Regions from separate parts of the Jeotgalicoccus sp. FSL K6-3177 genome, predicted to be linked through region 4. Evidence: riboswitches for the same ligand, from Rfam matches in the RefSeq annotation. Region 4 holds a riboswitch; each other region holds the start of a gene.
The links. Region 4 has a riboswitch for S-adenosylmethionine ahead of MHH58_RS03405 (methionine ABC transporter ATP-binding protein). Riboswitches for the same ligand answer to the same signal wherever they lie in the genome.
Positions count from the first base shown of each region.

Region 1: it holds a riboswitch for S-adenosylmethionine, as region 4 does, so the genes downstream of both, metK (methionine adenosyltransferase) here and MHH58_RS03405 (methionine ABC transporter ATP-binding protein) in region 4, are expected to answer to the same signal.
Region 2: it holds a riboswitch for S-adenosylmethionine, as region 4 does, so the genes downstream of both, MHH58_RS05520 (methionine ABC transporter ATP-binding protein) here and MHH58_RS03405 (methionine ABC transporter ATP-binding protein) in region 4, are expected to answer to the same signal.
Region 3: it holds a riboswitch for S-adenosylmethionine, as region 4 does, so the genes downstream of both, MHH58_RS00500 (methionine ABC transporter ATP-binding protein) here and MHH58_RS03405 (methionine ABC transporter ATP-binding protein) in region 4, are expected to answer to the same signal.

Region 1 covers NZ_JBBOSK010000001.1:1,645,176-1,652,785, forward strand. Annotated here, with positions in the region: one part of gene MHH58_RS08150 (IS3 family transposase) at 1-290, opposite strand, end outside; one part of gene MHH58_RS08150 (IS3 family transposase) at 290-665, opposite strand; gene MHH58_RS08155 (NAD-dependent succinate-semialdehyde dehydrogenase) at 819-2,198, opposite strand; gene MHH58_RS08160 (nuclease-related domain-containing protein) at 2,269-3,177, opposite strand; gene metK (methionine adenosyltransferase) at 3,207-4,391, opposite strand; SAM riboswitch class I at 4,490-4,593, opposite strand; gene pckA (phosphoenolpyruvate carboxykinase (ATP)) at 4,893-6,467, shown strand; gene ytkD (RNA deprotection pyrophosphohydrolase) at 6,826-7,284, opposite strand; gene yidD (membrane protein insertion efficiency factor YidD) at 7,360-7,593, shown strand.
Region 2 covers NZ_JBBOSK010000001.1:1,116,912-1,124,521, forward strand. Annotated here, with positions in the region: gene MHH58_RS05490 (IS3 family transposase) at 161-1,201, opposite strand; gene MHH58_RS05495 (HTH domain-containing protein) at 1,108-1,521, opposite strand; gene MHH58_RS05500 (chromate transporter) at 1,976-3,154, opposite strand; gene MHH58_RS05505 (DUF3592 domain-containing protein) at 3,295-3,702, shown strand; gene MHH58_RS05510 (putative RNA methyltransferase) at 3,727-4,593, shown strand; gene MHH58_RS05515 (SprT family zinc-dependent metalloprotease) at 4,973-5,446, shown strand; SAM riboswitch class I at 5,515-5,616, shown strand; gene MHH58_RS05520 (methionine ABC transporter ATP-binding protein) at 5,677-6,690, shown strand; gene MHH58_RS05525 (methionine ABC transporter permease) at 6,683-7,342, shown strand; gene MHH58_RS05530 (MetQ/NlpA family ABC transporter substrate-binding protein) at 7,342-7,610, shown strand, end outside.
Region 3 covers NZ_JBBOSK010000001.1:101,889-109,498, forward strand. Annotated here, with positions in the region: gene MHH58_RS00475 (NAD(P)/FAD-dependent oxidoreductase) at 25-1,209, opposite strand; gene MHH58_RS00480 (trans-sulfuration enzyme family protein) at 1,284-2,417, opposite strand; gene MHH58_RS00485 (hypothetical protein) at 2,567-2,857, shown strand; gene MHH58_RS00490 (MetQ/NlpA family ABC transporter substrate-binding protein) at 2,892-3,710, opposite strand; gene MHH58_RS00495 (methionine ABC transporter permease) at 3,730-4,380, opposite strand; gene MHH58_RS00500 (methionine ABC transporter ATP-binding protein) at 4,370-5,398, opposite strand; SAM riboswitch class I at 5,559-5,657, opposite strand; gene MHH58_RS00505 (NUDIX hydrolase) at 5,747-6,334, opposite strand; gene MHH58_RS00510 (DUF554 domain-containing protein) at 6,354-7,088, opposite strand; gene MHH58_RS00515 (MutS-related protein) at 7,287-7,610, shown strand, end outside.
Region 4 covers NZ_JBBOSK010000001.1:663,732-671,341, reverse strand. Annotated here, with positions in the region: gene sufC (Fe-S cluster assembly ATPase SufC) at 1-158, opposite strand, end outside; gene MHH58_RS03430 (DUF4870 domain-containing protein) at 384-728, opposite strand; gene MHH58_RS03425 (DUF4870 domain-containing protein) at 847-1,203, opposite strand; gene cyoE (heme o synthase) at 1,361-2,266, shown strand; gene MHH58_RS03415 (MetQ/NlpA family ABC transporter substrate-binding protein) at 2,394-3,224, opposite strand; gene MHH58_RS03410 (methionine ABC transporter permease) at 3,262-3,954, opposite strand; gene MHH58_RS03405 (methionine ABC transporter ATP-binding protein) at 3,951-4,973, opposite strand; SAM riboswitch class I at 5,058-5,156, opposite strand; gene MHH58_RS03400 (thioredoxin domain-containing protein) at 5,198-5,512, opposite strand; gene MHH58_RS03395 (toprim domain-containing protein) at 5,463-5,870, opposite strand; gene gcvH (glycine cleavage system protein GcvH) at 5,967-6,347, opposite strand; gene MHH58_RS03385 (Spx/MgsR family RNA polymerase-binding regulatory protein) at 6,414-6,770, opposite strand; gene aroD (type I 3-dehydroquinate dehydratase) at 6,987-7,610, opposite strand, start outside.

The DNA of each region.
Region 1 (7,610 bases), 980 kb from region 4:
GATTATTTTAATTTGTAAGGCACCGACTTTACCTTTCTCAGCATTATAGATTTTCTTAATGAGAACAATGTCTGCTTCGTCATTGATTTGTCTAACGGATCTGTTTGCTTCATTATTTTTCCAAGCATAATAGCCACTTCTCGACACCTCTCCCAGCATACACAGGTAAGTAATCATATTTTTGAGTTGATGGTTCCGGCAAACCATCTCTATTAATTCATAAGTCTCACGTGGTTTTAACTGCGACGGTTTTGTTTCGCCTGCCTTTCTTTCATCTCGAGCTTTTTTAGAAAATCATTTTCAGCTTCCAAATATTTAATCCGTGCTTCAGCTTTCTTTAATTTCTCATCACTGTTCAGTGCTTTATTCGTCGGACGACCTGAAGCGCCTTTTCCACGCTGGTCACGTTCCAAACCGCTTTGTCCGTATTGCGCATATGTTTGACGCCATCGTGACAAGCATCGGCTTGGTTGTTCTTTACCCACGACAGACAAATCAAATCCATGATCGAGGAAGATTTGTGTGGGACTAAAGCCTTGTTCATGTGCGTCTACCGCGCGTATTTTAAATTCTGGATGATACGTAATAGATCGATCAGATACCCTCAATACATTTGGGTTTTGTTCCAGTTCTTTAATTTCAAAAGACGTAAAATGTCTAGCCATGATAGCCCTCCGTACAGATAGTTTATTTAAGTATAAACAAGATAATCTTTAGGGCATAGAAAAACCCGAATAAGAGACGCTTTTTATAAGCTGTCTATTATTCGGGTTACAGTTCATTATGACAATCTGCTTCCTTTTTAAATCAGTTCTGTTCTATATTTTTATCGATGTGACTTTTGTTTCCGTATAAGGTTCCAGTCCTTCTGGCGCACCTTCACGGCCGACGCCGCTTTCTTTTAAGCCGCCGAATGGAATGTTCGCAGCACTTGGTGCACCATTATTCCAGCCGAGCACCCCGAAGTCGAGTTCTTCTGTCAGTCTGATTCCCGTCGTATAATTTTCAGTAAAGTAATATGCTGCAAGACCGTATTCTGTTCCGTTTGCTTTATTAATCGCTTCATCGAGATTAGAAAAGCTCTGAATTGGCGCCAGCGGTCCGAATGTTTCTTCGCTCATACAGATCATATCGTCGGTTACATCCGTAATAACAGTCGGTTCTACAAAGTAGCCGCCTGATTTATCTCCTTTGCCGCCGGTTGTAACTTTACCGCCTTTTTCAATGGCATCTTCAATGTGTTTCATCACTTTATCATAACCGTCTTCATCGATTAACGGTCCGATTTTAACACCTTCATCCATACCGTTGCCGACTTTCAGCTCTTTTACTTTCGCAGTAAATTTTTCTGTGAATTCATCCAGCACATCTTCGTGCACGTAAAATCTGTTGGCACATACGCAAGTTTGTCCCGAGTTTCTGAACTTCGATGCGATTGCGCCTTCAACTGCCTTATCGATATCAGCATCCTTGTTAACAATCAGCGGTGCATGTCCGCCGAGTTCCATCGTCACATTTTTAACCGTCACTGTGGCATCGCTCATCAGCTGCTTGCCGACTTCGGTCGAGCCGGTAAATGTCAGTTTCATAATTTTATCAGACTGGGTAAATATTTCACCTGCATCGCGGCCGGAGGCATTAACATATTGAATGACGCCTTCATCGAAGCCCGCCTCTACTGCAAGGTCGATAAATTTCACCGCTGACATCGGAGTTGCGCTTGCCGGCTTAACGATAAATGTATTGCCTGCTGCAACAGCCGGTGCTGCTTTACGTGCCATCATTGCTACCGGGAAGTTCCAAGGCGTAATCGCTGCGACTACCCCTATCGGATGCCTCGTTACAACAATTCTCGTGTCATCATTATTCGCCGGTACTGTCCGGCCGTATATTCTTTTCGCTTCTTCAGCATAGTATTTAATATAACTGTTGGCATAGTCGACTTCACCGAGTGCTTCAGCAAGCGGCTTGCCGCCTTCCAGCGTGACGAGTTCTGCGATTTCCTGTCTGTTCTCATCGATTTTTTCCGACCATTTGAAAAGTAAATCCGAACGGTCCCCGGCATTCATTTTTCTAAAGTTTTGAAATTTTTCATGTGCAGTATTAATTTTCTTCTCAATTTCGTCTTTGCTGTCTTTTTTTACGCGTCCCGCTTCTTTTTGAGTTGCAGGATTGATTACGATAATTTCTTCTGCCATTTAATTTCCCTCCAAAATATAAAAATCGTCCTATAAATAATTATAGGACGATTAGTTTCAATTTACAAAGTTACAGACTTTGATCGAGTAAGGCATTCGCAATCTCATCCAGATCTTTAACTGTGTACTGGAATCTGCCGTGGAATACATACTTCAGGAAGAATGCTTCCAAGTCTTCCTGACCGACGATTACTCTGATCGATGGATCTTCCGAATAGTTGGTAATTGAATAATTGCCGTTATCTTTCGGATTGAAGTAAATAATCGGAACGATGTCGTATTGTAATTTAAATTTGTTTTTAAGTTTTTCAGCAGTTACTTTCGTTTCATCGATAATGCCGTTGTAGTGGTTAACCGATACATTCGACGCATCTGCCTTTTCAAAAATTAAAGTCTGTTCTTTTTGCTTATCGAGTTCCAGTAAATCGAAGAATGATTCAATATACGGTACTTCTTCAAACTGGCTTTCATTCACACCGTGTAAAATATGACCGCTCCAGTATTTAGAATCTATCAGATAAATACCCGTGCGTGTTAAAACTAAATGATCGATTTTACGTGTATTTGTGTAATTTCTTGATGGTAAATAAATGTTCGACAGAATAATCATATCCGTCTCACGGATTTTTTCATCTTTAACAAGTTTGTCTTTTAACTGAATTAAAGAAAGGTCTGTCAAATACTCGCCTTTATCTACAGTAAACTGATGCAGGCTCGAAAGTTTGTTATCGAGAAGTGTCGTATCATTATGATATTTTTCATTTAAAGCGGACATTTCTTTCTTGTGCTCTAAACGTTCTTCCTCATGTTCACTTTCGTATTTCTCAACGAGTGAATCTTTTTCTTTCGAATAAGTTTGTTCCACAGTTTTCACTTCATTGCGGTGTTTAAAGTAATATACTAAAAACCAGATTGCAATGATGAGAAGCACTGCTGCGACCGCGATAAATATCGGATCTGTAAAAATATTAGTATTCATATTATTCCTCTCTTTCGCAACTGCTTAAATTAGCTATTTCTAAGAAGATCTTTCAGTGCATCGACCTTATCCAGTCTCTCCCAAGGCAAGTCGATGTCCGTACGACCAAAATGTCCATAACTCGCAGTCTGTTTATAAATTGGTCTTCTCAAGTTTAGCATATCTATAATACCATCTGGTGATAAATTAAACAGTTCTCTGATGACTTTTGTAATTTTTTCTTCGTCGTATTTTCCTGTATTAAAAGTATCGACCGCAATAGATACCGGCTGGGATACGCCGATGGCATAAGCCAGCTGAATTTCACATTTTTCCGCCGCACCGCTCGCTACGATATTTTTTGCAATATAACGTGCTGCATAAGCTGCGGAACGGTCAACTTTTGTCGGGTCTTTGCCGCTGAAGGCGCCGCCGCCGTGACGAGCGTAGCCTCCGTAAGTATCGACGATAATTTTACGTCCTGTCAGACCCGCATCCCCTTGCGGTCCGCCAATTACAAATCTGCCTGTCGGGTTGATGAAATATTTAGTTTCTTCATCTATGAGATTTTCAGGAACTACTTCCTGAATCACGTATTCTAATAAATCATCGTAGATTTGTGTCGCCGGAATATTTTCATGATGCTGGGTAGAGATAACAATCGTATCGACTCTTGACGGTTTGCCGTTTTCATCGTATTCAACCGTTACCTGTGATTTGCCGTCCGGACGCAGATAGGAAATTGTATTATCTTTACGCACTTCTGTTAAACGGCGTGAAATTTTGTGCGCTAATGAAATCGGCAGCGGCATAAACTCTTTCGTTTCGTTCGTCGCGTAACCGAACATTAAGCCCTGGTCGCCTGCACCTGTTGAAACTCCTTGTGATTCGCGGGTTTCAAAAGCGTTGTTTACACCGACAGCGATGTCCTCTGACTGCTCATCAATTCCCGTTAAGACAGACATTGTTTTATAATCATAACCGTACTTCGCATCGACATAGCCGATTTCCTTAACGGTTTCTCTCACTGTTCTTGGAATATCGACGTAAGTTTCTGTGCTGATTTCCCCGACAATCATCGCAAGACCTGTGTTGACTACTGTTTCACAGGCAACACGCGCATACGGGTCGCCTTCTAAGATTGCATCGAGAATCGCATCTGAAATCTGGTCTGCAATTTTATCCGGGTGACCTTCTGTGACTGACTCTGAAGTAAATAATTTACGTTCTGACATTTATAAAATCTCCTCTTAAAGCTCATTTAGCCATCTCTTCAAAGCAAAAAATAAAGCCTTTTTCTCCATAATAAACAGAGAAAAAGGCTCGCCCTTTTCTCTTATCGGTCAGAATTACTCTGCATTCTTTAGCACCTTTCTTGAAAAGGAGGTTGCTCTGGCTTCACAGGGTTTGAATCCCTCCACCACCTCTTGATAAGAGATAACTTATTATTCATCTTACATTATTGGAATGGGCAAATCAAGATTAACAAGTTTTATTTGCAGCAGCTTTTTAGATAATTAAATTATAAAACCCAAAAGCAAGCTGTGAAAAATCCTTAATTTTATAAACATATACTTATAACTTTTATAATGATATATAAATTTATCTTATGGATCAGCATTGCAAAAAACAATTCAATATTCAAAAACCTTATCCTGTTATTGTGTAAACATAAAAACGAATGTGTTATACTAATTTCTAAATACTTCGTTAATGAAAATACTTGGAGGCGAATCATGGTTAACCATAAAAGTTTAATCGAAGGTCTTGTTAATAAACCTTCTACTCACAAACAATTATCAAACGCTGAACTTGTCGAAGCATCTTTACGACGCAAAGAGGCTGTACTTACAAATACAGGAGCACTTCGCGCGCAGACTGGAGAATACACAGGCCGCAGCCCGAAAGACCGTTTTATCGTCAGAGACAGCGTATCCGACAGCAAGATTGACTGGGGCGAGGTCAACCAGCCTATTTCACAGGAAATTTTCGATAACTTATTCGATAAAGTTACTACATATTTAAATGACAAAGAAGAATTATTTGTCTTTAACGGCTATGCCGGCGCAGACCCGCATACACAACTGAAACTTCAGGTTGTCAATGAGTTCAGCTGGCACAACATGTTTGCGAAAACAATGTTTATCCGTCCTGAAACAAAAGAAGAAGCACTTGCAATCGATCCTGAATTTACGATTGTATCTGCACCTACTTTTAAAGCAGACCCTGAAGTCGATGGTACGGGTTCTGAAGTATTCGTCCTTGTATCATTAGAAAAGAAAATCATTCTTATCGGCGGTACTGAATACGGCGGAGAAATGAAGAAATCAATCTTCTCAATTATGAACTACCTGCTTCCTGAAGAAGGCGTGCTCAGCATGCACTGCAGTGCCAACGTCGGCGAAAACAAAGATGTTGCATTATTCTTCGGTTTATCAGGTACAGGTAAAACGACGCTTTCTGCAGACCCGGAACGCGATCTTATCGGTGACGATGAGCACGGCTGGAATGACGATGGTGTATTTAACATCGAAGGCGGCTGTTACGCTAAAACTATTAATTTATCAAAAGAAAAAGAACCTGAAATCTTTGAAGCGATTAAATTTGGTTCGGTACTTGAGAACGTAGTTATCGATGAAGACGGCAATCCTGATTACGATGACGGTTCACTGACTGAGAATACACGTGCAGCTTATCCGATTGACCATATCGATAATGCGCGCATTCCTTCAGTTGCAGGACATCCAAAAACAATCATCTTCTTAACAGCAGATGCATTTGGAGTACTTCCTCCAATCGCCAAGTTAAACAAAGATCAGGCAATGTACCATTTCTTAAGCGGATTTACATCTAAACTTGCAGGAACTGAACGCGGCGTTACTACACCGCAGCCGGTATTCTCAACATGCTTCGGTTCACCATTCCTGCCGCTGCATGCGACAGTATATGCGAACATGCTCGGAGATTTAATCGACAAGCATGAAGTTAACGTTTATCTTGTAAACACAGGCTGGACAGGCGGCGAATACGGCGTCGGCAAGCGTATGAACCTTGCACACACCCGTTCAATGGTACGCCGTGCTATCAGCGGTGAACTCGAATTAGGTGAATTCGTTGAAGATGAAATGTTCGGCTTATCAATTCCAACAGCAGTGACTGGTGTGCCGGAAGAAATTCTTGCACCAATCAACACTTGGGAATCCAAAGATGCATACAATGAAAAAGCACAAGGACTTAAAGATAAGTTCATAGAAAACTTTAAAAAATTCGGTGAAGAATCAGCTGCGATTGCTGAAAAAGGCGGATTTTAAATATATTTGATTGCAGAATCCCGGGATATTGATTATCCTGGGATTTTTTGTTGGGAATCGGCAGGCTCGCTGCATATTTTCTACAGGGACACTTACTATGAACTTTGTTGATTTGACAAGGTACTTGTAGCACGTTCTATGTACTTTGTCGATTTCACAACGTACTTGCAGCATCTTCCATGTACTTTGTCGATTTCATAACGTACTTGCAGCATCTTCCATGTACGTTGTCAATTTCACAACGTACTTACAGCATCTTCTATGAACTTTGTCAATTTCACAACGTACACACAGCCTCTCAAAATGACGAAAGCCCGGAACAATTTCACTGTTCCGGGCTCTCTTATTTAAACAGCCGCTACTGACAGCCGTTTTCTCTGACTTCATTATATAAATAAACGATACAATCGTCTTTCAAAAGCAAACTTTTATCTTCTTCAGGAATATCGTCTATATGGTCCACCAGCATCGGACCGTTTGTTTCATGATAGTGTTTCAGCTGATCCAGCCGTTCAATATTACAGCAAAATGCTGCTTTACTGAATGTCTCATCGCCATCGTGAACGGTATATGTACCTACAAAATGCATGTCGCCCACGAGACCGCCCGTTTCTTCATAGAGTTCGCGCTGAGCACCTTCGACAAGTGCTTCTCCATTTTCCACTTTTCCTCCGGGGAATTCCAGTCCTCTCTCTCTATGGTTTGTCAGTAAAAACTGGCCGTTAAATTTAGGGATTATAAGTACATGTTTCGTATTTTCAACGTAACTGTTTTCCAATGTAACACGTCTGCCTTTAAAATCAGTAAATGTTTTCATATAGAATCCTCCCAGTTGCACTCTTGCATATATCAGCTTACAATAGTTGTATTAATTTTAAAAGGTGATGCTGTAATGAAAAAAGTATTAATCGGCTCCGTTCATTTTTACCAGAAATATATTTCTCCAATGTCGCCGCCGACCTGCCGCTTTTACCCGACCTGTTCAAATTATGCTTTGGAAGCACTCGCTGAACACGGCGCAATGAAGGGCAGTTTCATGGCTGCTAAGCGCATTTCAAAATGCCATCCGTTTCATGCAGGCGGCTTTGATCCAGTGCCTGTAAACGAAAAGAAAAAACATCAGTAATTATCTCTTTAATGCTC
Region 2 (7,610 bases), 450 kb from region 4:
TTGAAATGACAAAGTCCATGGAGCGACTTGTAAGTACGTTGTTGAAAAGACAAAGTCCATGGAGCGACTTGTAAGTACGTTGTTAAAATGACAAAGTAAAGTGAACCCCTTGTCAAGGACACGGGAAGTCCCTTTTGGGTTCTTTGAGCTTAAAATATACTTATATTTTAAGCTCAAGCTTTCTAATCTCGGGCAATGTCGGTGGCGTCACAAGATGTTCATGTGGATAGACACCTGTAGTAAAATATTGATAAAATTGAACTGGAGTTAGCTTAGCTAATTTCCATTGAGGACGGTCATTGTTGTAATAGTGGATGATTCCAGCAATGGCCGTTTTAACTTGTTCAAATGTATTCAGTTCGGATAAATTTAAATGATCTTTCATATGACCAAAAAATGATTCTTGCGGTGCGTTATCCCAACAGTTCCCGCGTCTGGACATGGATTGAATATATCGATCCGTATTCGCCAATTCTCGAAATTTAATACTAGTGTAATGAGAGCCTTGATCGGAATGAATCACCGTTTCTGTGGAGTGTTTAATTCCGTGATCAGACTCGAGTTGATTCACACAGTCTACGACAAAATCCAGGGCCAAAGATTCAGACACAGTATATGCCAAGATTTCATTAGTATATGCATCCTTTATGGTGCTTAAATAGGCTGTCTGTTTTTGAGCGTAAGGCAAATAGGAAATATCTGTCAGTAATATCTTTCTCGGTCCATAAGCTCTAAATTCCCGTCTGACATGATTCGGCATGACTTTGGCGTTATGGGTCGCTTTCAAATGAATGCTCTGCGGTTTGGGCCGTCGAATCTTAGCTTGAAGATTATATTTCTGCATGAGCCGAAGGATTTTCTTCGGATTCATTAATACACCTCGATTTAAAAGCATCATATGAATGACACGATACCCTTTATCATAGCCTTTGTATTTGTACACATCCAAAATGAGATTGAAGTCTTTTCGGTCCTTTTCTTCTCGGATATCATGGTTGACCCGGGTATGTTTCACCCAATTGTAGTAGCCACTTCTGGACACGCCGCAGAGCTGGGTCAATACCTTGACTTCGATCGCTGACCCCGGTGCATTGACAGTCTCATATATTAATCTGAAGTAGTATTGTTTGAGTCCTTCAGCTGTTTGTATTGGTGTGTCAGCTGCATCTTTTTTTTTAGAAATTCGAGCTCCTGTTCCAATAACTTAATCCGGTGGGTCTTGGCTTCCAATTCCTGTGAGACAGTCAAAGGTTGACCGGCTGCTTGAGGAATATGCATTAAATCATTGGCCAGACGGTGGTTGTACCGTCTGTGATACGCCTTCATTCTGTCTTTGCCAAGAATCTTTGGGTCTAATCCCAGAAATTCAAAGCTCTCCTCTATTGAGTATCCTGTTTCAATCAAACGGTGGTATTCCCGTTCAAACACTGCACCATAAATAATTTTCTTTGGCGTGACATGTTCCACGTAAGGGGACTGGCGTAATGTCGAAAGTTCTGATGGATTCAATTCTTGCATCATGATGAGCTCCTGTCTTTTAAATTAATCATCTGAGCCTGTCTGTCCAGATATCAGAACACTGAAGGCACTGATGTCTACAAGTAAAACGGACAAAGGGACAGATGTCTATATATTTTTAAACAAGAACTTCGCGTGTCCAGTTTATGGGGTCCAGTTTAAAGTACATGAAGCAACTTGTAAGTACGTTGTTAAATTGACAAAGTACATGTAGTGACTTGTAAGTACGTTGTTGAATTAACAAAGTACATGAAGCGACTTGTAAGTACGTTGTTGAATTGACAAAGTACATGAAGCACCTTGTAAGTACGTTGTTGAATTAACAAAGTACATGAAGTGACTTGTAAGTACGTTGTTGAATTGACAACGTCCGTAGGCTGCTCCAATCCTACTTTCTTTCAATCAACCAGCATATATAAAAAGCAGCCGCATAATATGCAGCTGCTTTGATTAATGTTTACAGTAATCCGATCAGCATTCCGCCGATAGCGCCGGTTACTACAATAACCCACGGCGGAAGTTTGAAGTAGACCAGCATCACGAAGAGGATTGCTGCCAATGCGAAGTGAACCGGCTCGAGTATAGAACTTGTCCAGATTGGTGTGTAAAGTGCCGAAATTAAAATTCCAATTACTGCAGCGTTAACGCCCATAACTGCGCCTTTAACTTTTTCGTTATTACGGAGCATATCCCAGAAGGGCAAGGCTCCTAATATTAAGAGGAAAGCGGGAAGGAAGATTGCCGCAGTTGCAACAAGTCCGCCAATCCAGCCGTTCATTACTGTTCCGAGATAAGCGGCGAAAGTGAATAATGGGCCAGGTACAGCCTGCGTTGCACCATAGCCTGCAAGAAATTCTTCTGCAGAAATCCATCCCATTGGAACGAGTTCCTGCTCTAAAAGCGGAAGTACAACATGTCCACCACCGAATACAAGCGAGCCTGACCGGTAGAAACTGTCTACTACTGCGATCCAGTATGAGCCGGTTAATTCACGAAGAGCAGGTAAGGCAAATAACAGTACGAAAAATAGTGCTAAACAGACCGCAGAAAAACTTTTCCTGATAGGGAAAGTCGGCGCTTTTTTATTATCATCTGCTTCATGATTTTTAAAAAGAATAAAACCGATGACCGCTGCAATCAGAATAACACCGACCTGGGTAAACACCGATTGAAAGAGCAGAGTCGCGACCAGTGCAAAGAGTGCGATTACTTTTCTTTCTATATCCGGTGTGAGATTTTTACTCATTCCCATAATCGCGTGGAGTACGATAACAACGGCAACAATTTTCAAACCGTGTATCCAACCTGCTTCGCTGATATCAAAAGTTGTCATCAGGGAAGCAAAAATCATCAATACTATAACAGAGGGTAGGGTAAAACCGATAAATGATGTCAGTCCGCCGAGCACACCGCCTCGCATTACACCGACACCGATACCGACCTGGCTCGATGCAGGTCCCGGCAGAAATTGTGAGAGTGCGACTAAATCCGCATAGCTTTTTTCACTCATCCACTTTTTTCTTTCAACATATTCAGCATGGAAATAACCGAGGTGGGCTGTCGGGCCGCCGAAGGATGTTAAACCGAGTCTTGTCGATACCAAAAATATTTCTAACAATATTCTGAGTTTGTTCATTAATTTCTCCTAGGCATGTAGTCTTATGTAAAAGATAACATGTATTTTAAACAGCTGCATTTATTTTTACAATCCTTAACATTATCCTGTGATATAATTATTCCTTGAAACTATAATGGAAATTCAACAGGAGTGTCGTTATGTCAGACCAGCAGATTTTAACTGTGATTTTCGGGTCCGTAGGACTTTTTATGATTTTAATATCACTGATAATTTATGTTTTCGGAGTCGCAGTAAAAAAACGAAAATGTACCGCAGAAACGACAGGGAAGGTTGTCGATAAAGTGCAGGGCAGCGATAATAACCTTTATCCGGTTATTGAATATGAAGCAGGCGGCGTCATTTACAGAAGAAAGAAAAATGTGACCGCTCACGGGTCGATTAACAATGGTTACCCGATAGGATATGAACTGATTGTTTTGTACGACCCGGAAAAACCAAAGCGCTGTTTAATCGGCGGCACAAAGGTACAGACAGTAGCGGCGTTTATTCCCGCGATTATCGGTCTGGTCTTCTTCACAGTCGGCGTGGTAATATTTTTATTTTAATATAAGTTCAGGCAGGGATTTTAAATGAAAAAAAGAGAAAAGAGTGCAATGACTGCACAAAATATAAGCAGAAAATTAAGATGTCCGCTTTGTCATGAACCTGTGGAAGTGAGAGAGCTGAAAAGTCTGGTCTGCGTCAATAATCACACTTTTGATTTCGCCAAGCAGGGCTATGTAAATATTCTTAAAAAGTCTGTGGGTACCCAGTACGATGATGCATTATTTAATGCGCGTCAAAAAATAATCTGTGATGAAAAATTATATGAACCGGTACACAATAAAATTGCAGATATAATAATAAAACATTCAGCAGAAGATTCACTGCTGTTTGACGCGGGTTCCGGCGAAGGGTCTCATTTGCAGACGATACTTGATAAAGTAAATACAGAAACATTGACGGGTATCGGCCTGGACATTTCAAAAGAGGGTATCTTAATGGCGGCGAAAAATTACGGAAATCCATTGTGGATTGTTGGAGATCTTGCGAACCCGCCGCTTAGTGACAAGTCCTGCAAATTCATACTGAATTTTTTATCGCCTGCAAATTACTCTGAATTTAAAAGGATTTTAGCTGAAGACGGTATAATTATAAAAGTGATCCCGGGCAGCGGGTATTTAAAAGAACTCCGCAGGGAGTTGTTCAGCGATACAGACGGGAAAGAATATGAAAACAATGATACACTTGAATTAATGAAGAAGAATGTTAGGCTTGTGAAAGAAGAACGGATAACTTATACGAAATTTCTTGACGCTGCTGCACTGAAAGATTTAATCTCCATGACACCGCTCGGCTGGCATGCAGATACAGCTCAGATAGAGAGATTTGCGGATAAGGGGAATAAAGAAATTACGGTGGATATGCATATTGTCCTTGCAGCTGCCGAAAATTAAGTTGAAATATTTCCGCATATATTTCAGTTAATAATTTGCTATTTTAAAGGTAATAGTCAATAATTACACTAAAGAGAAATAATTTCATGGAAATTTTACTACGTTTATTACAAACACGTTACAAAGTAAAAGAAATTCGCTGATAGGCTTGAAATGTTTTGAACATTAAAATATAATGAGAATATATTAAGAAATACATAACAGAACGCACAAACAAAAGTTAAAGCTATACTCTTCATATCATTAACTAAGTCGTTCTTCGATAGTGCCTTTGGCCTAGATATCATATTATATTATTTATCTGTTAGGGAGACTTTGGATCTCCCTTTTTTTGTTGCCTTTTTTAAGGCTATTTAAACACTAAGAAGGTGAACATATTATGAACAGTGATGAATTACACAGCTGTGCCCGTAAATTTCTCGCTGAAAATTTCGGACTCACACTCGAAATTCCAATCAGAATATCAAAAAGAATGAAATCTAAGCTCGGCGTGTTTCAAATAAAATATCAGAAGAAGCAGGTTGTTTCGAAAGAAATTGTTATGTCCCACACTTTTCTCGTTAATAACTCCAGGGAAATCATTCTCGATGTGCTCTACCACGAATGTGTTCATTATGCACTGTACACACTAAAGAAACCTTACAGAGATTCGGATCGTGAATTTACGGAGACGCTGGAACGCCTCGGCATTGCCAAAACCCGGAGCTATAAATACAAGGGGCAGGCCTATTTATATGAGTGCAGAAAATGCAGCTACGAGTTTACGAAAAGGGTTAAAGGTTACGATAAACGGTATATATGCAGACACTGCCGCGGCAGGTTTACATATAAAGGTACTGTAGCAGCGGGCTGATTAGAAATTATTAAAAATTGTTTGACAATTAATTCTGGTTAGACTAGTATGAAATACAATTAAATAAGAAATTATCCAGAGAGACGGAGGGATCAGGCCCTGGGAAGTCTCAGCAGCAGGCTTTTAAGTACTGTGCTAATTCCTGCAGGCAGAGGCTTGGAAGATAATCACACATCGCCATTTGTCTATTTAGATAAATGGTTTTTTTTATTACATAGAGGAGGGAATTCATGAGCATTCAGCTGAATAACGTTTCAAAAACGTATCATTTAAAAGGCAGAAGTGTTGAGGCATTAAAGCCGACATCCCTGAAGGTCGAAACCGGTGAAATTTACGGTCTAATCGGTTATTCCGGGGTCGGGAAAAGTACTCTTTTAAGACTGATTAATCTGCTTGAGAAACCTTCGGCAGGTTCTGTCATCGTTGGAGAAGATAATCTTACCGAACTGACACCAAAGGCTCTCAGGATTCGCCGGCAGAAAATCGGCATGATTTTCCAGCAGTTTAACTTAATCGAGTCAAAGACAGTTTATGAGAATATAGAATTTGTACTGAAAGCGAGCAAATACAGTAAAAAAGATGTGCCCGCAAGAATTGAAGAGTTACTGAAACTCGTTGGTTTAAACGATAAATCATCTATCAATGCATCAAATTTAAGCGGCGGGCAAAAACAGCGTGTCGGTATCGCGAGAGCACTTGCCAATAACCCGGATATTCTCTTATGTGACGAAGCGACGAGTGCGCTTGATCCGGATACGACGAAAAGTATTTTAAACTTGCTGAAAAATATCAACAAAACTCTCGGTATTACCATTGTGATTATTACTCACGAAATGGAAGTTATTAAAGAAATTGCAGATCGGGTAGGCGTAATGTCCGGCGGTGAAATTATTGAAAGCGGCGAAACGTACAGCGTGTTCAGTCATCCTAAAGAAGAAATTACGAAAGATTTCGTTCAGGAGATATATAACTTTGAAATCCCGTCGCAAATTAAAGAAACGCCGGGTAATCAAGTTATTACCATTCAGTTTTTAAGTGAAAACGCCGAGGAGAATTATTTAAATCAGCTGTACAGGAATTTTGATTTGAATATAAGCATTCTCAACGGAAGAATTGAATATATTAAAGAAAAACCGCTCGGCTTTTTAATGTTTCAAGTATCCGGAGATGCTCAGGAAATAGAACGTCTTAAAACACATATCGATAAAACAACGGGAATCGAAAGGGTGGGTTACATTGGATAATTTCAGCCAGCTTTGGCCGTTGCTGTACCGTGCTTTGCTCGAGACAGCGCTGATGGTTTCTATTTCAATATTTTTTGCAGTGTTAATCGGGCTGCCGCTCGGTATTCTGCTTTACATTACGCAGCATCCGCTGCTGTTTAAAATTAAACCTTTAAACAGCGTGCTCGGCTGGCTTGTGAATATTATCAGGTCGTTTCCTTTTATTATTCTGATTGTGGCGATTATGCCGTTTGCGACCTGGCTCGTTAATGCTTCACACGGCCCGGTTTTTGCAAGTGTTGCTCTGTCAATTGCAGCAGTGCCGCTGTTTGCACGTCTCGTTGAATCCAGTTTTAACAGTGTAAAAGACGGTGTAATCGAAGCGAGTATTGCAGGCGGTGCTCCGCTTTATTTAATCGTTACGGATGTGCTGCTGCCGGAAGCGAAGAAAAGCATCGCGCAGGCAATCACACTGACGATAATTTCAATTATCGCCTTCAGTGCAACTGCGGGTGTTGTAGGCGGAGGCGGGGTCGGCGACCTTGCAATCCGTTACGGCTATTACCGATATGACACGCTGACGATGATTGTGACAGTAGTCGTCCTCGTTGTTATCGTGCAGATTGTCCAGTGGGCTGGAGACTTTATCTCTAACAGAACGGAGGAGAAATAATGCGCGGAATTATAATATTTTTAATTGGCACTTTAGCCGTTATAGCCGGCACTAGCATACTTCTATATGAAGACGAGGGTGAAGTGATTACCATTGGTGCATCGAGCGGACCATTTGCAGATATGGCATCTTTTGCCTTAAAACCCGTCTTGGAAGAGAACGGTTATACGGTCGAAATCGTTGAATACAGCGATTATATTCAGCCGAATAACGCGCTTTCAAATGGCGACCTCGATGCCAATCTCTTTCAGAACGTCCTGTTCATGGA
Region 3 (7,610 bases), 560 kb from region 4:
GGCGGCAGTGCCGTTTTTCTTAAGTTATGATTTACCTTTCAATAAGGCATACCAGTACATAATCGGCAGCATATTCTTTTTGAACTGATAAAAAATCATTTTATCATCAGCCTGATTCAGGAAAGTCGTTTCTTTCGGCTTCCGGTCATAACCGAATTCCGCAAGAATCAGTTCACCGTATTCAGTGGCGATAGGACAAGCTGTTCTGCCGTCGTATTTATGAGTGGGTTCCTGATCATTCATACGTTCAATCAGATTATCGACCAGCACCGGCAGCTGTTTTCTGACAGCAGCGCCCATTTTTACTGTCGGCAGGCTGGATGAATCGCCAAGAGAAAATACAGTAGTATATTTTTTGTGCATCATCGTGTGTTTATCAACGTCTACCCAGCCTTCTTGATCCAGCAGACCGGACTTTTTTAAAACTGAAGGACCATGCATCGGCGGTGTAATAACGAGCATTTCAAAAGGTATAGTATGTGTTTCGCCAGTATGCGTATTTTTGAATACAGCCTGTTTCTGTTTGCCTTTAACTTCAATCAGTTCTTCGTTCAGTTTGTAATCGATGTGTTTTTCTTCCATTTGACTAATTAAACTGTCATTATATTTCTTTACTTCAAACAGTTCTTCCCGCCCGATTCTGAACATTATATCGACGTTACGATCCTGCTGTTTGATAAAATCATCCATTGTAAACAGCGAGTTTTCCGCAGAAACACCGCCTTTAATTTTTGCTTCTGGCTTGGTTACGATGATGTTGCCAGATTTTGTATTTTTAAGTGATTCGTAGGTGTATTCGACGAGATTATATAAATAGTTAGTACATACACCATTGTGTCCGAGTGATTCCCGTGCGCCTTTAATGGCATCGTAGTTAAGTTCGATACCGAGAGCGACGATTAAAAAATCATAACTGATGAGGGTATCATCAGCCGTTACTTCACGTTTAACAGGGTCTACATTTTTTACTGCTGCCTGAAGCCAGCATGCTCCCTTCGGTATAACTTTTTTCATCGGTTTCCAGGTTGAATCCAGCTTTTCATCACCGCTGCCGACGAGCGGCCATGCAGGCTGGAAATAATGATAGTCGTCCGGTTCTATAATTAAAACATCATCTTTTAAATCTTTCTTTTTAGAGAGTATGCGGCTTGCGGTTGAAATGCCGCCGGTCCCTCCGCCGAGAATAACTAATTTATAGTGCTTCCTCATAAGAACACCTCCGTGTTATTGGAAATATTCCCGTTTACACAGAGGTTACTCATAATATAATTTATTCTTATGATTTATATTTCCGACAATGCCCGGTCTAAATCTTCCGTTAAATCTTTTACATTTTCGAGGCCGATTGATAAGCGCAGCAAATTAGCCGGTGCTTTCGTCAGTTCCTGTTCGACTGAAGCCCTATGCTCTATATAGCTGTGTGTGCCGCCGAGACTGGTTGCCTGTGTGAAGATTTTAACTGTATTGGCTATTTGAAGTGCATCGGAATCACTTCCTTTAACTTGAAATGACATCAGGCCGCCGAAATCGCTCATTTGTTCTGCTGCGATGCTGTGTCCCGGATGATTTGGGAGGCCGGGATAATGTACAGCTTCAACGTTTTCGTGCTGGCTTAAAAATTCAGCGATTACTTTAGCATTTGAACAGTGTACAGACATTCTTGCAGATAAAGACTGTACTCCGCGCAGTGCCAGCCAGCAGTCAAATGATGACGGTACTGCACCTTTCGCGTGCTGCCATGTTCTAAGACGGTTAAGCATTGGACTGTCTTCTTTTGCGACAACAGCGCCGAGTAATAAGTCGCTGTGTCCGCCGATATACTTGGTGACCGAATGAAGTGAAAAATCTGCACCCAGAAGAAGCGGGTTTTGAAGCACAGGTGTTGCGGTTGTATTGTCCACAACAGTCACTGCTCCTGCTTTTTCAGCTATTTTTACGACTTCAGCAATGTCAGTAACTTTAATTTGCGGATTTGACGGTGTTTCAATCCAGACTATACCCGTTGCTTTGCTTTCCACTGCCTGCCTCAGCTGGTCAAGATTTGTCATATCCACTGCAGTAATATCAAAGCTTTTGCCTAAATCAGTTTCTTCAAGTAAAGTGAGCACACCGAAATACATATCATCCGGCAGAATAATTCTCCGGGGTTTATCTTCAGGCAGAACTTCCATGATTGCTGAAATTGCAGCCATCCCGGATGAAAAAGTTACGCAATCATGTCCTTGTTCAAGCGCGGTCAGACATTCTTCCAATGAACGGCGGTTCGGGTTATCGCCGCGGCTGTACATAAAACCGTCGGTATAAGAACCGTCAGCAGACCGTTCGTAAGTAGTAGACAAGTGAATTGGTGTTGTCACTGCCCCCGTGACCGGATCGACTTGTCTGCCGGCATGGATTGCTTTCGTTTCAAAACGCATATATATCCCTCATTTTTAAGTTTATATAAATCAGTATACAGATGACTTTTATAATTATCTATAAATTCAGACATATTTACTATGAAAACAGAGGATTGTTTCCCGTGAAAAAAGGGTAAAAGAATAAAAATGCCGGGAGGAGTTTTTTGATGGAAATTAAAAATATCGAACCGGAAGCAATACCGGACTTTGAACAGCAGCTGCAGCTTGAAAACGTAAAGTATTTAACACTGTGCACAGAAGAAGGCATCATCGCCTGTCTTGCCGGTACAATCAGTCCAAATGATAATGAAATCGATGTGCATTATAATTTTACGGAAGACTTCAATGAACCTGTGGCAAAACAGATGTACGATTCATTTATGAAACAGAATATCAGTGAAGATATAACGTTTAATCCTCAAAGTGAAAAGGAAGAAGTCTTTATCGAATCACTGTAAATTAAAAGCTCCCAATTAAGGGAGCTTATTTGTTTTACCAGCCGATGTCATTTAATTCAAGTACTGTCGGGATTAAAGCACCGTCATATTCTTCTTCAATAAATTCAGCAGTATCTTCTTCCTGATAAAGTTCAGCAATTCTGTTATATGTTTCATTTTCCGCATCTTCACTATTAGCAGCGATGATATTTACATAATCAGTTGCTGTGTCATCTTCGCGGTAAATAGAGTCGTTAATCGGGTGCAGATTTGCATCTTTAGCAATACCGTTATTAATAACACCGAGATCTACATCTCCTAAGGCACGTGGAATTTGTGCCGGTGCGACTTCTTCAAACTGATAATCATTCGGATTGTCAACGATTGCATTTTCAATTGAATCGAGGCCGTTATAATCTTCGACGAGCGTAATTAAACCAGCATCCCGAAGCAGCATCAGAGCACGTCCCTGGTTAGATACATCATTCGGCAGTGCGATTGTACCGCCGTCCGGAATGTCATTAACGTCTGTCAGTGAGTCAGAGTAAATTCCCATCGGGGCAAGATTCGTTGTGGCAATCGGAACTAAATCCAGATTTCTTTCTTCGATAAATTCATCAAAATACGCGACAGTCTGAAATGAGTTTAAGTCTATTTCGCCGTCAGCAAGTGCAGTATTAGGCTGTACGTAATCATTAAATGAAACAATCTCGATTTCAATATCCTCTTCTGCAGCTTTCTCTGCTACATAATCCCATACTGCTGTGTCTGTTCCGCTGATGCCGATAGTGACTTTTTCTTTACCGCCGTCACCGCAGGCTGAAAGCACAATCCCTATTAAAAGCAAACTGGTAAATAAAATGACTTTTTTCATAATTTATATCCTCCTGTTATTATCTTCTTCTTACAACTCTCGCGAGCTTGTTGCCTGCTGACTGCAGACCCTGCACCATAATAATTAATATGACGACTGTAATCAGCATTGTGATCGTGTCGAACCTCTGATAACCGTATGTGATTGCCAGGTCGCCGATGCCGCCGCCTCCGACCGTGCCGGCCATGGCAGATGCACCAACTAATCCGATAATGGAAATGGTGAAATTTACAATGAGAGAACCGAGAGCTTCCGGAAGAACGAATTTTATAATTGTCTGCATCGGTGTTGCTCCCATCGCGTCGGCCGCTTCTAGTACTCCCTCGTCGACTTCAAGCAGAGAACTTTCCACGAGCCTTGAGATATAAGGTCCGGCAAAGAAAACCATCGGTACAATCGCAGCTTCAGTTCCGATGGAAGTTCCTACGATAAATTTCGTAACCGGAATTATTGCCACAAGCAGGATGATGAACGGCAGTGATCTGAAGACATTAATCACTGCATTCAGTACTGTAAAGACAGCTTTATTTTCTAAAATCTGACCGGGTCTAGTGACGTATAACAGAATGCCGAGCGGCAGTCCGAGTATAATCGAGAAAATAAACGAAATACTGACCATCTGCACGGTTTCTAAAAATGCTTCCAGTATTGTACTCCAGCTAACCAGCATATGTACTCACCTCACTGTAATGAACATTGTTTTCTTCTAAATAAAGTAATGCTTTTTCGAGTTCGGCAGCTGAACCGTCGAACTGAACGATTAAATTGCCGAACGGTATACCCTGCAGCTCGGTAATATTGCCGAACAGCACATTCACATCTAAATCATAAAGCTTGCTGATTTGTGATAAGTATGGTTTCACTGCGAGCTGATTAATGAAATTGATTCTGTAAATATGCTGATTGTCGCTTTCCTGCACCAGATCCTGCACATAATTCGGGAGCTCCGTCTGCATCACTGTATTAACGAACCGTCTGCCGGTTTCTGTTTCAGGATTAGAAAAGACATCGAAAACAGAACCGCGTTCAATAATTTTACCGTTCTCCATTACCGCAACTTTATGGCAGACATCCCGGATAACGGACATTTCGTGAGTAATCAGCAAGATTGTAATATTGTATTCCTTATTAATCTTTCTAAGGAGTTCAAGGATGGACTCTGTTGTCTGAGGATCCAGTGCAGACGTTGCCTCATCACACAGCAGAATTGACGGGTTGGTTGCAAGTGCCCGGGCAATACCGACACGCTGTTTTTGTCCTCCGGACAACTGGTCAGGATACTGTGACGCTTTATCCGACAGGCCGACAAAATCAAGCAGTTCAGTAACACGCGCTTTGATTTCATTTTTCGGTGTCTTATTTAAAATCAGCGGCATAGCAACATTCGTATATATCGTTTTTGAATTTAAAAGATTAAAATGCTGAAAAATCATACCGATTCGTTTTTTTGTTACTCTCAGTTCTGACGGTGTGAGTGCAGTTAAATCTTTACCGTCGACTATGACTTTCCCTTCTGAAACACTTTCCAGCTGGTTGACACAGCGGATCAAAGTACTTTTGCCTGCGCCGCTGTATCCGACGACACCGTATATTTCTCCGGCATCGACTTTGAAATTAATATTATCCAGAGCATGAACCGGTGCTTCGCTGCCTGGATACGTTTTATCTACATCGATAAACTCAATCATTAAAAACGCTCCTTAAACATAGTTAAACAGTATGAATTAAAAAATGTAATAAAAATACACCAGTATATAACCGGTGTTTTTTGGAAAACCAGATATACATTCCTGAAAAAGAAAATAACCTCTTCTTAAAATATAAGAAGAGGCCGATGTATATTCGCTCTTCTCATCTTTTAGCATGATGCTACAGGATTTGGCACAGTACATTATGTCTGTTGCCGAGATTTCACAGGGCCAGTCCCTCCATCTCTCTTGATAAGAAAATAAGTTATTTGATTATTTAATTTAAACTAACTATAGGGCACAGCAGAATTAATGTCAACACGGAATCTGAAATTAATTTTAAATGAATTACAGAGCATACTGTTTGATACTATTCATAACAAAGTTTATATAGCTGTTTTCATGCGGGACAAAATTATCTCTGTTAATCATTTTACCGTTAATATTAATCGAGTATATTTCTTCAGTCCACAGTTTTTCAAACACAGGCAATTCAATTTTGAAAATATCAGATACTTCGTCATCTATAAATACATAATCAGGTGTGGTATTTTCCGGAATCTTATATATAAATACATGGCATAGTTCTTTGTCGATAAAATCATCAATAATAATTTCATCCTGTACTGGACCTGTATAAATTAAATCGTTTAGTGTAAGACTAATACCTAGTTCTTCTTTAATTTCCCGGACACCATCTTTAACGCTTTCGTCAGAACTTAAATGACCCGCTGCTGTAATATCTAACATATTTGCAAAGTCTTTCTTGTCGGGACTTCGAAGCTGAAAGTGGATGAAGATTCTGCCATCTTCTTTACTCAGGAACCAGCAATGAAATGTTTCATGCCAAAGACCTCTTTTGTGTACTTCAGCCCTTGAAGCGGTCCCTTTTAATGTCCCTTCTGAATCAAATACCTTAAGCAGTTCGTTTTCCATAGTGCGCCACTCCCATAGACTAAAACATCTGTACAAAGAACAAACTGATTGTTTCCCAGTAATACTGAATGACTACGAACAGTACTGCAAATAATATCGCAGGCAGCATATTCGCAACTCTTATATTCATCAGACCGAGCAGTCTGATTCCAATCGCAATAATCATTACACCGCCGGTGCCTGTAATCGCGATAATAATATCATCCATCAAATCAGGCTGGATGAAGCGGTTGATTTGAGAGGCTGACAAGGCGATGGCTCCCTGAAACAGAAAGACAGAGATGGCTGAGAACATAATGCCGATACCCATCGTGGATGTCAGGAAAATAGCGAGCACACCGTCGATTAAAGCTTTTGTCAGCAGTACGGTGTGATCATTTCTGAGCCCGCTGTCGAGAGCACCGATAATGCTGACTGCTCCGACGACATACACTAATGTGGCGGTAACAAAGGCAGCAGCAGCTCCGCCTTCTGTTGCTCCGGTTTTTGTTTCGAGCCAGATGCCGAAGTGATTCATTTTATCTTCAATTTCCCATTTTTCACCCAGCATGGAACCAAGAGCCAAGCTCGCAACAACGATAATAAGTATACTGTTGGCTTCTAAGGCCATATCAATTCCGATGACGAGTACGGTAATAGACAATGCCTGGAGAATGGTTGATTTCATATTTTCATTAATGTTTCTCCAAAACAAACCGATGAAGCTGCCTAAAATAATAGCCAGAGCATCTACGATAGTTCCAAACAGCGCCATGTCCAATTCCTCCTCGTCCATAAATATCTAACCTAATATATCACAAGGAACACGGCGGTTATATATAAAATCAACTATCCGGAATAGTTGGACAGTTTATAAATATCTTATTTGATTTATAACTTTGCAGTAATATTTTCGTATATATTTATAACAATGATAAAATTATTAATATCTAATCAGAGATCTGAGAGAAAGGTGATTATTATTCAACTGCTCTATCTTTTTATCACTGTAATGATTTTAATTATAATTATTTCCCTGGTAATAAAAACATATGAGTTCTTTAAACTGAAGAAAGCTGTTAAGACGCTGTGGTACAGGCAGGAAAGACTGAAGACAACTGCAGAATATTATATTCATTATCATAACTATTTCGTTAATATTATGGAAAATGAAAATACTGCTGACAGAAATGTTGTGGATAATGAAACTTGGAATGATCTCGATATCAGCGAATTGATGACGAAGATAAATTATACATTTACAACGATAGGAACGGAGCTTCTCTATGCAGTGCTG
Region 4 (7,610 bases):
TGACCCATGATAGCTTGTGCAAGTGTAGACTTACCAGTACCATTTGGTCCCATTACAGCGTGGATTTCACCCTGCTTAAGTGTTAAATCAACACCCTTTAATATTTCTTTACCGTCTATTTCAACGTGTAGATTCTTAATTTCTAAAACAGATGCCATGTCTAATCCTCCAATTGAAATTTAAGATTTTCTAATACTTCTATAGTTTATAATAATTCTAATCTATAGTCAAAGTACCAGACTCCTTGCAACACCTATATATTATACCCCAAAAAGCGCGCAGTTTAAAGGGTTCAGCTTCTTAATATGCGTCTTGTCACCAAAAAAATAAAAACACTTCTAAATGACTATTCTATCATTTAGAAGTATTTTATCTACTTTTGTCTATTTGAAAATGTCGATTGTAAACGGCGGTTTATAGACTTCTCCATTAACAGATTTAACGATTCCGATAATCGCAAATACGTAAAATGCAATCGTTACTACGGGACCGAGTACAAGTCCAATCAGAATGATTGATGTCAGCCATGCAGCAAACATGTAAATCGTATACGATAAACCGAAATTTGCAACGTGACGGAGTGCATCAGACGTAAGCGGATCATCATCTTTTTTCAGAGCCCAGATTATAAGCGGTCCAACTACTGCTGTAAAAAGTGATACGATATAGGAAACTAAAACCAGTGTACTGTCAAAACCGGTTCTCGGTGAATTATCAAAGTCATTCATATTAGTTCCTCCCGTCTATCTTCAAGTTAAAATACACTTTAATTTTACCATTACTCTATTATCTGTGCAATTTATCAGACAAAAAACCAGACAGCTTCTGCTGTCTGGCAAAGGGGTTTTACTTTATAAAATCAATCGTAAACGGCGCTTTGTAAATCTCACCGTCCGATGATTTAACAATCCCGATAATAATAAATATATAAAATGCCACGGTAATAATCGGTGTCAGTATATAACCGATGAGTATTATCGCCGTTAAGCCCGCAATAATTAAATAAATTGTATAGGAAATACCGAAGTTCACTAAATTTCGCAAGGCAACTTCCGTTGCAGGATCATCATCTTTTTTAATTACCCAGACAATTAACGGACCGATAACGGCGGTAAAAAACATTAACACATAGGTGATAATAACCAGTGTTTTGTCAAAACCGTTATGGACTATATTACTGTAGGACCGTTCATTATTTTCCATTAAAACTCTCCTCCTCCGGTTAATTTTATTTATACCCTGTACTATGACTGCAGAAACATCTTTTCGTTCACATAATTTATCTATTCCCGCATTTCGCGAATAAGTCTGTACTGATATAATATACTGTATTGATTATAACACTTGTGAGGGAATTTTTTTGAATACACATAATACTTCAACACGCAGTCCGTCAAAATTTATAAATTTGCTGATCGATATAAAATACTTATTAAAAGGCAAGGTCCTCGCTGCCAATGTACTGCCCGTATTTACAGCTTACTGGCTCGCTCTGTACTTTAACGGCGAAAACTTTACGGACCGCTGGCTGCTTTTTATTTTAACCATGGCCGGCAGCACCCTCGTTATTTCCGGTGCACTGATGTTCAATAACTGGTTTGAATACGATCTCGATAAAAAAATGGACCGTACTCAGCAGCGGCCGACCGTTACCGGCTCATTTTCTTTAAAAGGTGTACTGATTGCCGCGATTGCAGCGACAGTAATCGGACTGGCTCTCATGCTGATGACAACAATCGAAGCAGCAGTCTATTCATTTTTAGGCTGGTTCTTCTACGTCGTCCTGTATACATTCTGGTCAAAACGCCGATACACAATTAATACGATAATAGGCAGCATCTCCGGTGCATTTACACCGCTGATCGGCTGGGCTGTAATTGCTCCCGCCGCTCATGTTGTCCCGATTGCCTTATTCTACATATTAATTATATGGCAAATTCCGCATACGCTGGCTATCGCTGTTAAACGCCTTGCTGACTATACAAGAGCCGGCGTGCCGATGCTTCCGGTCGTTATCGGAGTCGATGCGACAATCAGACAAAACCTGTATTACGTTATCGCCCTCGTGCCTGTGCCGTTTATCCTGCTTGGAACGTTCGGCTGGATATTCTTTACCGTCTCGCTGATTCTGACTTTAGGATGGCTTTTCCTGTCTGTGAAAGGATTGCAGACTGATAATAAAGAGCGCTGGGCCAATATTAATTTAAAATATTCACTGATATATCTAATCATCTTATTTATGCTGATGATTGTGCTGACGATATAAAACAAGCCTGAAATGAATGATTGAGACTGGTCATTTCAGGCTTGTTTTTTAAGTCATTTTGGATAGACAGTTCTTTTCGTCAAAATCAAAAAAGCACTCACAGAGGAGTGCTTTTAAAGCATCGTTACTATTCAGCTGGAATAATAGTGCCGTCGTATTCTTCTTCAATGAACTGAACCATTTCTTCCGACTGCAGCACTTCGATTAATCTTTGCAGTTCCGGACGTTCTTCATCGCCTGTTCTTACGGCAATAAGGTTAGCGTAAGGTGAATCCCCTTCTTCTACAGCGATTGAATCTTCCACCGGGCTTAAGCCCCCGTCAATCGCGAAGTTAGCGTTGATAATTACTGCCGGCGCCTCGTTATTTTCATACATACTTACCAGCAGCTCAGGTGCTGTATTGTTATCGAACTCAAAATTGTGAGGATTTTCTGTTATATCATCAAATGTCGCATCCTGGATTTCGATGCCTTCTTCGATTTCAACCAGACCTGCATTTACGAAGAATGACAGGAAACGTCCTTCTTCAGCAGGGTTATTCGACACTAAAATTGTCGACCCGTCAGGAATATCTTCCAGTGAATCATAATCGTTTGAATATACTGCCATTGGCTCGATATGTACGTTGCCGATGCTTGTTAAATCATAACCGTGCGATTCAGTTTCACCATCTAAGTAAGGTGTGTGCTGGAAGAAATTAGCGTCCACTTCTTCATCAGCAAGCAATCTGTTAGGCGTAGTGTAATCGTTAACGATTTCCACGTTAACTGTGATATCTTCTTCAGCTAAAATATCAGCTGCTCTTTCTAAAATTTCAGCGTGCGGTGCAGGTGATGCCGCAACTGAGATTTCAGCCGGCTCTCCTTCATTACTTTCTTCTGAGTCCGAACCGTTACCGCATGCTACTAAAACTAATACGAGTGCAAACAGAGTGACAATATCAAAAATCTTCTTCATGTAATAGCCTCTTTTCATTATAGTTTTTATTGTTAGATCAGCGTTTATCGACTGCTTTTGACAGAGTATCTCCAATAATCTGGATGATAAAAACGATGATCAGAATTACTACAGTTGCAACGAGTGTGACATCCGGCTGGTTTCTTGTGAAGCCGACCATATAGGCGAGGTTACCAAGACCTCCCGCACCGATTACTCCGGCTATTGCAGTAGAGCCGACAAGCATAATTGATGTCACCGTGATACCGGAAATCAGAGCAGGCAGCGATTCCGGAATTAGCACTTTCCAAATGATAGTCCACGTGTTCGCTCCCGTCGATTCAGCCGCTTCAATAACACCCTTGTCGATTTCCTTCAGACCGATTTCAACGAGACGGGCAAAGAAGGGCGCTGCGCCGATAATCAGTGCAGGAAGTGCACCATTTGAACCCATTACCGTTCCCATAATTGCTTTTGTGAACGGCATAATTAAAATAATTAAAATGATGAACGGTATTGCTCTGAACAGGTTAACAATAAATGATGTTGCGCCATAAACCGGTTTTGACACACCGTTATGACTTTTATTTGATAAGAATAAAATAATACCGAGTATCAGCCCGATCAGGAAGGCCAGTGCAGTTGCTATCACGGTCATATAAATTGTTTCGTAAGTCGCTTCTAAAACTGCATCCCATTTCACGTTTTCGAAGGCGAACATTTCTTTAAATGCTGTCAGAAATTCATTCATTTACTTTCAACCTCCAGCGTGACATCGTGTTTTTTAAACTCTGCAGTAATTTGTTCAAGTGTTTCCTGATTAATATCGAGGGCGATATAAAGATGCCCGTATGACTCCTGATTCGTCTGCTTAATATTTCCTGACAGGATATTTACATCAAGACCGTAATTCCGGATAACTTGTGAGACAATCGGCGATTTTGTACGGGTGCCGACAAATGTCAGCTTGACGATAGTTGAAGTCGGGAAGGCTTCTTTTATTTCCTCCATCGCTACTGCGTGGTCGTCATCCGAAATATCATCCTTAACGAAACGTTTCGTTACATTTGACTGAGGATTCTGGAACAGTTCGATAACCGGCCCGACTTCCACTACTTTACCGTTTTCCATGACAGCTGCACGGTCGCATATTTTTCTGATAACATGCATTTCGTGCGTAATCAGCACGATGGTCAAGTTCATCTTTTTCGTAATATCGACGAGCAGGTCAAGCACCTCATCTGTCGTTTCAGGATCCAGAGCACTGGTCGCTTCATCGCACAGCAGAACCTGCGGTTCATTCGACAGCGCTCTCGCAATGCCGACGCGCTGTTTCTGGCCGCCGGACAGCTCACTCGGATAGTTGTTTTCGCGGCCTTCCAGACCAACCAGCCTTATCAGTTCCGAAACACGCAGCTGCCGTTCTTTTTTAGGTACACCTGCGATTTCCAGCGGAAAGCTGATATTTTCAGCGACTGTTCGTGACCAGAGCAGGTTAAAATGCTGAAATATCATCGATACTTTTTGACGTTTTTGCCGCAGTTCTTTCATCGTCATGCCGCTGATTTCATCACCGGTTACTGTAACAGTCCCTTCCGTCGGCTGCTCCAGTCCATTCAAGAGACGAATCAGCGTGGATTTGCCGGCGCCCGAGTAGCCGATAACTCCAAAAATTTCACCTTTCTTCACATTCAGACCGACATTATCTACTGCCGTTATATTTTGATTTTTAGTTTTAAATATTTTAGTCACATTACTAATATCTATCATTATATATAAATCCCTTCCCTTTCCAGGAGAACAATTAAAAAAACCTACTCCAAAAATGAGTAGGCTTTTAAACGTTCATTACGCCTCTCATCTGAGGATATTAATCCAGTGATTTGGCACCTTGTCACGATGACGGTTGCCGTGGCTTCTAAGGGCACATCCCTCCACCACTCTTGATAAGAGTTAATATTTGATTGAAATTCATATTATCAGACTATTCTTTATTAGTCAATCAGAAATTCTTCCAGAACTTCGTTTAAATAAGTAACAGATTGAAATGCGTAGACTTCCCTGACAAGTTTGCCGTTTTTAAACAGCAGCAGTGCTGGCGCAGAACGAATCTGATATTTATCTATCAGTGTTTTATAAAAATTTAAGTTGATGCGTTCATAGCTGATTTCTCTTGCAGAAGCAGCGACGCTGAGCATCGTTTCTGAGATATCGCATGTTTTGCACATCGTTGCATAGCCGAAAATAATATAATACTCTCTATCCTGTATATTCTTTAATATATTTTCCGTTGAAATTGTTTCCTTCACGATAAAACTTACCTTTCATTATTAGGCTCGTATCTACATAAAAACCGTGTCTGAGCAAGAGGTTTGCAAGGTAGTCATGCGGACAGCGTCCGACTTCCCCGAATTTGGGATCTATATAAATATGAGTACTTTCACTAAGATGTTTTTTAAACCATTTACGAATTTTTCTTCCTTCCTTATCCGCATCGGATAAAATGAATATTTGAGAATCGCCAAGCTGATCAATAATCTCATCCAGTTTTGAAATACCCATCGTACCGAAGGTGCAAATTATCTGTACAGGTTCCACCAGCACTTCTTCCAATCTGCGCTTATCCGTTTTTCCCTCAACAATGAGTACTTTATCAGAAAGATTCATCCGTATCACCCTTAGTTAAATTTTTAATATAAATTCACTTTAAGCAATAAATATAGGTTTTAAAAAAACTCCGGACAAAAGTCCAGAGCTAAGTTATTATTTCTCGATTACTGCCTGGTAACCAGCAGCATCAAGAAGGTTATCTAATTCGCTTTCATCTGAAAGTTCAACTTTCAGCATCCAAGCACCTTCGTATGGATTTTCGTTAACAAGTTCCGGACTGTCCTCAAGCTCTTCGTTAACAGCAACTATAGAACCGGAAACCGGTGCATATAATTCAGAAACAGTTTTCACTGATTCCACGCTGCCGAAAGAATCACCTGTAGAGATGTCGTCGCCTTCTTCTGGAAGTTCGACAAATACGATATCTCCAAGTTCAGACTGTGCAAAGTCAGTAATACCGATTGTTACAGTATTTCCTTCAACTTTAATCCACTCATGATCTTCGCTGTACTTTAAATCTTGTGGTAATGACACGCTAAAACCTCCCTTTTAACTTATCATACTTATTGTTGCACAATTGCCATACTTTAGGCAAGTGAATTAATTCAATAATGCATTTTTATAAGTTTCTTCTTTAAAACCTAATAACACATCATCATCAAGTACAACCATCGGCCGCTTAATCAGCATGCCGTCACTTGCGAGCAGTTCCAGTTTCTCTTCTTCACTCAAATCATGAAGACGTTCTTTTAATCCGAGCTCTTTAAATTTAGTGCCCCGCTTGTTAAAAAAGTCATCAATTGAATGCGACGATTTGTCGAGGATACCTTTCAGCGTATCTTTAGCCGGTACATGCTTAACCATGTCAATTTCAGTAAACTCCAGATTATTATCTGCTAAAAACTTTTTGCCCTTGCGGCAAGTCGTGCATTTAGGGTATTCGTAAAATGTAATCATAGTTATCCTCCCGAATAAGAAATTATTCTTACACTTATAATACCCCAGATAAAGTAAATTAGACATATGCAAAAACGAAAAAAGTCCGAAACCTCAGGGGAAGGTTTCGGACAAAGGGGCTGGGGAGAAGAGTTAAGTTTTCATATCTTCTGGTTCCCATTTTATCAGCTGGTTATTATTCTTTCGTTAACCTGCTGTAAAGATTGCTTAATATTTTTATCTGGTAAATATTTCACGCAATTGTGTTACATGAATCTGTCCCGGAGCCGCATCCCTTGATACAAAGCCGTAGGTTAGTGCCGAAGCCGCTTCTCCCTCTGCCGTACGCGTGTCTTTTCCGAGTTCTCCCATAGAGATTCCAATTATTCTGTCTCCGTACTTTTGTTTAGCACTTTTCACAACTTCAGTGACTTTGTCCACATCCTTCTTTTCATGAGGGAAGTAAGCAACTTTGTACAAATCTCCGCCGAGCGTGTGCATTTTATTAATAATCGATAAAATCTCCCCGCTAGGCGGTGTACGCTTAAAATCGTGATGACTCATCAGGCATTTCACATTATTGGCACGCGCAGTTTTGCAGACAGATGCTGTAATTTTATCGCCGGATTGAACTTCGATATCGATATAGTCAATATCCATTGTCTGACAGACAGCGTTTAAGAGCGCTTCGTACTCAACTGTTGTTTTTGAACCGCTGCCGCCCTCTTTCGCCGTGCGGTATGTATAAATAATTTCTTTGTTCAGCGGTTTAAAATAATCTATAATATATCTGACTTTTTTGCCGTGATCCTCCCGGTTCAACGCATCGAAAACATCTCCGCGTATCTCCACGATATCAAA